2 linked regions of the Longimicrobium terrae genome follow. The protein of the gene in region 1 binds, or shares a complex with, the protein of each later gene. Links are inferred from orthologs where the notes say so. Each region holds a gene or a part of one and is shown on either strand. Other genes may lie near its edges. The genes, in order: HNQ61_RS08605 and uvrB.

Region 1 (3,364 bases):
TCGTGCGCCAGCAGGCACCGCACGATGATGTTGCCCAGGCTGTGCCCCACGAAGTGGATGGCCGCCGCGTCGCCGCGCTGCGCCGCCACCTCGCGCGCCAGCCGCGCGGAGAGGTCGCGCACGCTCCCCGTCGACCGCCAGTAGCCCCAGTTGACCACGCGGTAGCCGTCGCGCTCCAGCCGGCGGCGCAGCAGCAGCATGGAAACGGGCGTGCGCCCCATGCCGTGCACCAGAAACACCGTCTCGCGCCGGTCGCCCGGCACCGGGGGCGCGGGCCGCGCGGGAAGAGCCATCACCACGCCCGCGCCGGCCAGCGCCGCCACGGCCACCGCCGCGCCCACCCTGCCGGACCGCGGCGCGGAAATCCGTCCATCAACCATCACCGTCTCCGTGCCTGGTGTGGATGCAAGCCCGTCCGCCCTCGCGGGCGCGGATGCGAGGATCGCACACAGCACCGCCGCGAGCGCCCTCAATCCCAATCCGTTTCGCTTTCCAGATTCGCGTAGCGCACCACCACCGTCTTGCGCCCCACGGAGTCGAACTCGATCGCGGCCTTGACGTCGTTGCCGTAGCCGGTGAGCTCCTTGACCGTCCCCGAGCCAAAGGTGGGATGGCGGACGCGGGCGCCCTTTCGCAGCGAGGGCGCGTCCTGCGAGTCCGCGTAGTCCACCTGGTACCCGGAATCGTCCCCGTCGTCCTTCTTCTTTCCCCCGCCCCACGCTGAGTCGCCGCCAAAAAGCCGTTCGCGGCGGGAAGTGTACGAGCCTCCCTGCTTCCACGGCTGCGACCACGAGGAGGAACGCTCCAGTATGCGCGGCGTCTTGCGCGTCTCCGTCAGGTCCTCGGGGACGGACTCCAGGAACGGGGAGGGCGCGCTGTCCATGTACTGCGCCCCGCGCCGCCGCCGCTTGGCGTGCACCAGGTACAGCTTGCGCTCCGCCCGCGTCACGCCGACGTAGAACAGCCGCCGCTCCTCTTCCAGGTCCTCCGGCTCGTCGTACGCGCGGATGAGCGGAAACAGGCCGTCCTCCATCCCGCTGATGAAGACGAAGGGAAACTCCAGCCCCTTGGCGTTGTGCAGCGTCATCATCGACACCGCGTCGGCCGTGGGATCGTGCTGGTCCACGTCCGCCACCAGCGCCACGTGGCCCAGGAAAAGGTCGAGCGGGCGCGGCGACGTCTCCCCCGCATCCTCCAGCTCCATCATCAGCTCGGGATCTTCGTCCACCAGGCGGCGCTGGATCTCCGCCGCGCCGGCGATCAGTTCGTCCAGGTTGGCCAGGCGGTCCTTGCCTTCCGGGCCTTCCGCCTTGAGCGCCTCCACCAGCCCGGACTCGAGCACCAGTTCGCGCAGCAGCTGATCCAGCTCCACCCCTTCCAGCGAGGCGAGCGCTGCGTACTTTCCGATCAGCGCGGACAGTTCCGGAAGCGCCTTGGCCGCCACGCCGCGGATGCCATCCACCGAACCCGCCTCCGCCGCAGCCGCCAGGAGGGGGATGCGACGCGCCGCCGCGTGCTCCGCCAGCCGCGTGACGGATGCGTCGCCGATGCCGCGGCGGGGAACGTTGACGATGCGCAGAAACGCCTCATCCGCGGACGCGTTGCTCACCAGCCGCAGGTAGGCGAGCGCGTCCTTGACCTCGCGCCGCTCGTAGAACCGCGTGCCGCCGATGACGCGATACGGCATGCCCTCGCGCCGCAGCCCTTCTTCCATCGCCCGGGACTGCGCGTTGGTGCGGTACAGGATGACGAAGTGGCGCAGCGACAGGCGTGCGTCATCCGCCATCCGCGCCTGGATCTCCTCCGCCACCCAGCGAGCCTCGTCCGATTCATCCGCCGCCTCCACCAGAGTGATCCGCTCGCCGGCCGCCGCGTCGGTGCGCAGCGTCTTGCCCTTGCGGTTCACGTTGTGGCTGATGACGCGGTTGGCCGCGTCCAGGATGTTGGCGGACGACCGGTAGTTCTGCTCCAGCCGCACGATCCGCGAATCCGGAAAGTCCTTTTCAAAGTCCAGGATGTTGCGGATGTCGGCGCCGCGCCATCCGTAGATGCTCTGGTCGTCGTCGCCCACCACGAACAGGTTGCGGGCTTCCGCCGCCATCAGCTGCAGAAAGACGTACTGCGCGCGGTTGGTGTCCTGGTACTCGTCCACGAGCAGGAAGCGGAAGCGGTCCTGGTACCGCCGCAGCACGTGCGGATGGGTGCGCAGCAGTTCCACCGGCTTCACGAGCAGGTCGTCGAAGTCGAAGGCGTTGGCGTCCTTGAGCGCCTGCTGGTAGCGCGGATACACATCCGCCACCACGCGTTCAAAGGCGTCATTCGCGCCCTCGGCATACTCCTGCGGGCCGGTGAGCTCGTTCTTGGCGGCGGAGATGGCGGAGTGGATGGCGCGCGGCGGCCACTTCTTGAGGTCCAGCTTGAGCTGGTCGCGGATGATGCGCTTGATGAGCGCGTCCTGGTCGTCCGCGTCGTACACCGTGAACGACGGGCTCCACCCCAGCTTGGGCGCATCGCGGCGAAGAATGCGCACGCCGACGGAGTGGAACGTGCCGATCCACATTCCCGCGAGTTCGCGCCCCAGCATGGAGCGGACGCGCTCGCGCATTTCACCCGCGGCCTTGTTGGTGAAGGTGAGGGCCAGGATCCCGGCGGGATCCACCCCCATCTCGTCCACCAGCCAGGTGATGCGCGAGGTGAGCACGCGGGTCTTTCCGGACCCGGCGCCCGCCAGCACGAGCAGCGGCCCCTCGAAGTGGGAGGCCGCCTCGTTCTGCTCCGGGTTCAGGTGCGACAGGTCGAACGCCATCTATGCAGTGCTTTCTGGATTGCGATTGTCACGCGGAACGACGGGAGGCAAACTGCCGCACGGAGCTGGGGAGAACGGCAGGTGTGCTCCGGATGGTCTGGCGCGGCCGCGGGCAGCCCTCACCCCCCGGCCCCCTCTCCCGCAAGCGGGAGAGGGGGAGACCTCAGCGCGAGGGCGGCGTTCGGCACACACCCGCGGCGACCGTCCGGCGGTTGAAACCGCGCCTCGAAACACACAAAGTCCGCCTTCGCGGACTGGACGCCGGCCACGATGCAGTTGAAGCCCCGAACGGGGCGCGAATCGCCCCGTGTCGGGGGTTCCCGCTGTTGGAGCGGCGGATTCATTCGCTCAACGAAATCCGCTCAGCGCGACGAACTACCCGTGTCGCGCCGGACTCGCCGCCCGCCAACAACCCTCCCCCAGTCTTTTTTGGGGGAGGGTGGGCCGGTGGTGCCGGCCCGGGTGGGGGCCGCCGTAAAGCCAGCACTCACGCACTCACGCACTCCGCACTCACGCACCCCTACGCACTTCCCCCGTACAACCCGACCCCGCGCCCGC
Region 2 (3,248 bases), on another replicon or contig:
TCCCTGCGCCGCCGCGGCCGCCATCAGCCCGGACCAGGCGAAGAGCGGCACGCCGAGGGCGTGCACCATCCCCTTTGCCGTCGCCGCCGCGATCCGCAGCCCGGTGAACGACCCCGGCCCGCCGCCCACGGCGATGGCGCCGATCTGCACCGGCGCGATCCCCGCGGCGCGCAGGACGGCATCCACCGCCGGCAGCAGCGCGGAAGAGGCGTTGGACGCCGCGGCCACCGTCTGCTCCGCCACGATCCGGCCGTCCATCCACAGCGCCACGTACGCCGCGCGCGTGGAACTGTCCAGCGCCAGCAGCGGCCCGTCCGTCGCGCTCATCGGTCCTCCATCGGCGGCAGCGGCGGCGGGTCACCCACGGCGCGCGCGGCGACGGCGCGGACGGCGGGATCGGCCTCCTCCGTCAACTCGATCTCCCAGCGGATGGGAGGCAGAAGCCGCTCCGCGCGCTCCGGCCACTCGATCAGCACCAGGTCCCCCGCTCCGCCCAGCTCCGCCCATCCCAGTTCCCACACTTCTTCCTCGTCTTCCAGCCGGTACAGGTCCAGGTGCCAGAGCACCCCGCCGGCGGGAAGGTCATAGCGGAACAGCAGGTTGTAGGTGGGCGAAGGCACGTCGCCCTCCACCCCGGCTCCGTGCGCGATGGCGCGGGCCAGCGTGCTCTTTCCCGCCCCCAGATCCCCGCGCAGGCAGAGGACGAGCGGGGTGCGCGCCTCCGCGCCGATCCGCCCGCCCCACGACTGGAGAGCCTGCTCCGACAGCACCGCCCGCATGGAATCCGTCACCGCGCGCCCGAAACGGAGCGGCGCTGCGCGGGCTTGGCGCCGTCCATCTCCGCCTTGAGTTCCAGGTACTGGTCGCGCAGCACCGCCGCGCGCTCAAAGTCCAGCTGGGCGGCCGCGTCGCGCATCTGGTTCTCGATCTCCTTGAGCATCTCCTCCGGCGTGCGCGTGCCGAAGTCCACCGACGCCTCGCGCAGGCGGTCCGCGCCGGTGCGCTTGTCCGCCTCCACCTTGGGCGTGCGCGCGTCCGCCACCCGCGTGCTGGACTCGATCTCGTCCACCGACTTCAGAATCGTCTGGGGGATGATGCCGTGGTCCGTGTTGTACTTGACCTGCAGCTCGCGGCGGCGCTCCGTCTCCTCCATCATCCGCTTCATGCTGCCGGTGATGCGGTCCGCGTACAGAATCGCCGTCCCCTCGGAGTTGCGCGCCGCGCGCCCCACCGTCTGGATGAGCGAGCTGCTGCTGCGGAGGAAGCCTTCCTTGTCCGCGTCCAGGATCGCCACCAGCGACACCTCCGGCAGGTCCAGCCCTTCGCGCAGCAGGTTGATGCCGATCAGCACGTCGAACTTGCCCAGGCGCAGGTCGCGCAGGATCTCCACCCGCTCCAGCGTCTGGATGTCGCTGTGCAGGTAGCGCACGCGCACCCCGGCCTGCTGCAGAAAGTCCGTCAGGTCTTCCGACATCCGCTTGGTGAGCGTGGTCACCAGCACCCGCTCGTTCTTGCCGGCGCGATCGCGGATCTCGTGCAGCAGGTCGTCCACCTGCCCCTTCACCGGGCGGATGATCACCACCGGGTCCACCAGCCCCGTGGGGCGGATGATCTGCTCCACCACGACCCCGCCGCTGCGCCCCAGCTCGTACTCGCCCGGCGTGGCGGACACGAAGATCGCCTTGGGAACCAGCTCCTCCCACTCCTCAAAGCGAAGCGGGCGGTTGTCCAGCGCCGAGGGCAGGCGGAAGCCGTGGTCCACCAGGGTGAGCTTGCGCGCCCGGTCGCCGTTGAACATCCCGCCGATCTGCGGCACGCTCACGTGGCTTTCGTCCACCACGACCAGAAAGTCTTCCGGAAAGTAGTCGAACAGGCAGGCGGGCCGGTCGCCCTCGTTGCGCCCCGCGATGTGGCGGGAATAGTTCTCGATGCCGGAGCAGGTGCCGATCTCCAGCATCATCTCGATGTCGAAGTTGGTGCGGCTTTCCAGCCGCTGCGCCTCCAGCAGCTTGCCCTGCCCCAGCATTTCCTTGAGCCGCCCGTCCAGCTCGCGGCGAATGCGGTCCACCGCCTTTTCCAGCTTGGGCCGCGCGGTGACGAAGTGCGTCGCCGGGTAGATGGCGGCGCGGTCCATGGTCTGAATGGTGTCGCCGGTGAGCGGATCGAAGCGCGAAATTCGCTCGATGTCGTCGCCCCACAGCTCGATGCGCACGCCCTGCTCCTCGTACGCGGGATACACCTCCACCGTGTCGCCGCGCACGCGGAAGTTGCCGCGCTCAAAGGCGGCGTCGTTGCGCTTGTACTGGATGGCCACCAGCCCCTCCAGGATCCGCTTGCGGCTGATCTCCTGCCCCACGGACAGCACCAGCATCTGCGACCGGTACTCCTGCGGGTCGCCCAGGCCGTAGATGCACGAAACGGAGGAGACGATGATGACGTCTTCGCGCTCCATCAGCGACGAGGTGGCGCGCAGCCGCAGCCGCTCGATGTCCTCGTTGATGGAGCTGTCCTTTTCGATGTACGTGTCCGTGCTGGGGACGTACGCCTCGGGCTGGTAGTAGTCGTAGTAGCTGATGAAGTACTCGACCGCGTTCTTCGGAAAGAAGTTCTTGATTTCTCCGTACAGCTGCGCGGCCAGCGTCTTGTTGTGGCTCATCACCAGCGCGGGCTTGCCGTGCTCCGCGATCACGTGCGCGATCGACAGCGTCTTGCCCGTGCCGGTGGCGCCCAGCAGCGTCTGGTACTTGTCCCCGCGCCGCAGCCCCGCCGACAGCTCGGTGATGGCCTTGGGCTGGTCGCCCGCGGGGGAAAAGGGAGAAACCAGTTCAAACGGCATGGGCAATCCTCGTCATCTCAGGGGGTCGGCGCGGGCCGCGCGCGGCACCCCGTGGTACACCGAACAGAAACCGCAGTTCACGCCATGGACGGAGCGCGGTCAGTTCTCCGCCGCTTCCAGCTCCGGCTGCTCGCGCCGCTCCACGCGCACCACGCCCTTTACCTTCTTGATGGCGTTCAGCACGCGGTTCAGGTGCGCCAGGTTCTCCACCTCCACCACGAAGTCGCCGCGCATTCCGTGCTGGTCGGCGTTGATGTCGGCGCTCTTGATGTTGGTGTTGGTCGCGCTGATGGCGGACGCGATGTCGGCGAACAGCCCGCGCCGGTCGCTTCCCTCCATGGCCAGGCGGACCAGGAAGCGGTCCGTTCCGTCGCCGTCCCAGTCGATTTCCACCCGCCGCTCCGGATGCCCC

What was found.
Region 2: the proteins of HNQ61_RS08605 (region 1) and uvrB are in contact, whole or in part, in a crystal structure (PDB 7EGT), measured with the Thermus thermophilus proteins. The link is inferred for Longimicrobium terrae from one-to-one orthologs. Residues at the interface, in WP_096412145.1 of Thermus thermophilus: His654, Arg656, Phe657, Gln666, Asp668, Glu669, Lys680, Arg681, Leu682, Ser683, Lys685, Tyr686, Ala687; in WP_096411307.1 of Thermus thermophilus: Glu23, Leu25, Arg26, Asp27, Gly28, Glu29, Arg30, Phe31, Arg55, Glu326, Asp327, Phe328, Glu379, Ser382, Gln383, His398, Gly400, Arg401.

The regions. Positions count from the first base shown.
Region 1 is NZ_JACHIA010000003.1:567,265-570,628, forward strand. Bases 139-3,190 are described here. They hold HNQ61_RS08605 (ATP-dependent helicase), read right to left. Parts: upstream 2,807-3,190; coding sequence 470-2,806; downstream 139-469. Other genes in these bases: HNQ61_RS08600 (alpha/beta fold hydrolase), read right to left, coding at 139-380. In the rest of the region: more of HNQ61_RS08600, read right to left, coding at 1-138; HNQ61_RS08610 (sensor histidine kinase), read right to left, coding at 3,327-3,364. UniProt on the Escherichia coli protein: A helicase with DNA-dependent ATPase activity. Unwinds DNA duplexes with 3'-5' polarity. Translocates on single-stranded DNA with 3'-5' polarity. Initiates unwinding more efficiently from a nicked substrate than double-stranded DNA.
Region 2 is NZ_JACHIA010000001.1:192,356-195,603, forward strand. The notes cover bases 313-3,248. They hold uvrB (excinuclease ABC subunit UvrB), read right to left. Parts: upstream 2,837-3,248; coding sequence 788-2,836; downstream 313-787. Other genes in these bases: tsaB (tRNA (adenosine(37)-N6)-threonylcarbamoyltransferase complex dimerization subunit type 1 TsaB), read right to left, coding at 313-327; tsaE (tRNA (adenosine(37)-N6)-threonylcarbamoyltransferase complex ATPase subunit type 1 TsaE), read right to left, coding at 324-791; HNQ61_RS00835 (RelA/SpoT family protein), read right to left, coding at 2,936-3,248. Also shown: more of tsaB, read right to left, coding at 1-312. UniProt on the Escherichia coli protein: The UvrABC repair system catalyzes the recognition and processing of DNA lesions. A damage recognition complex composed of 2 UvrA and 2 UvrB subunits scans DNA for abnormalities.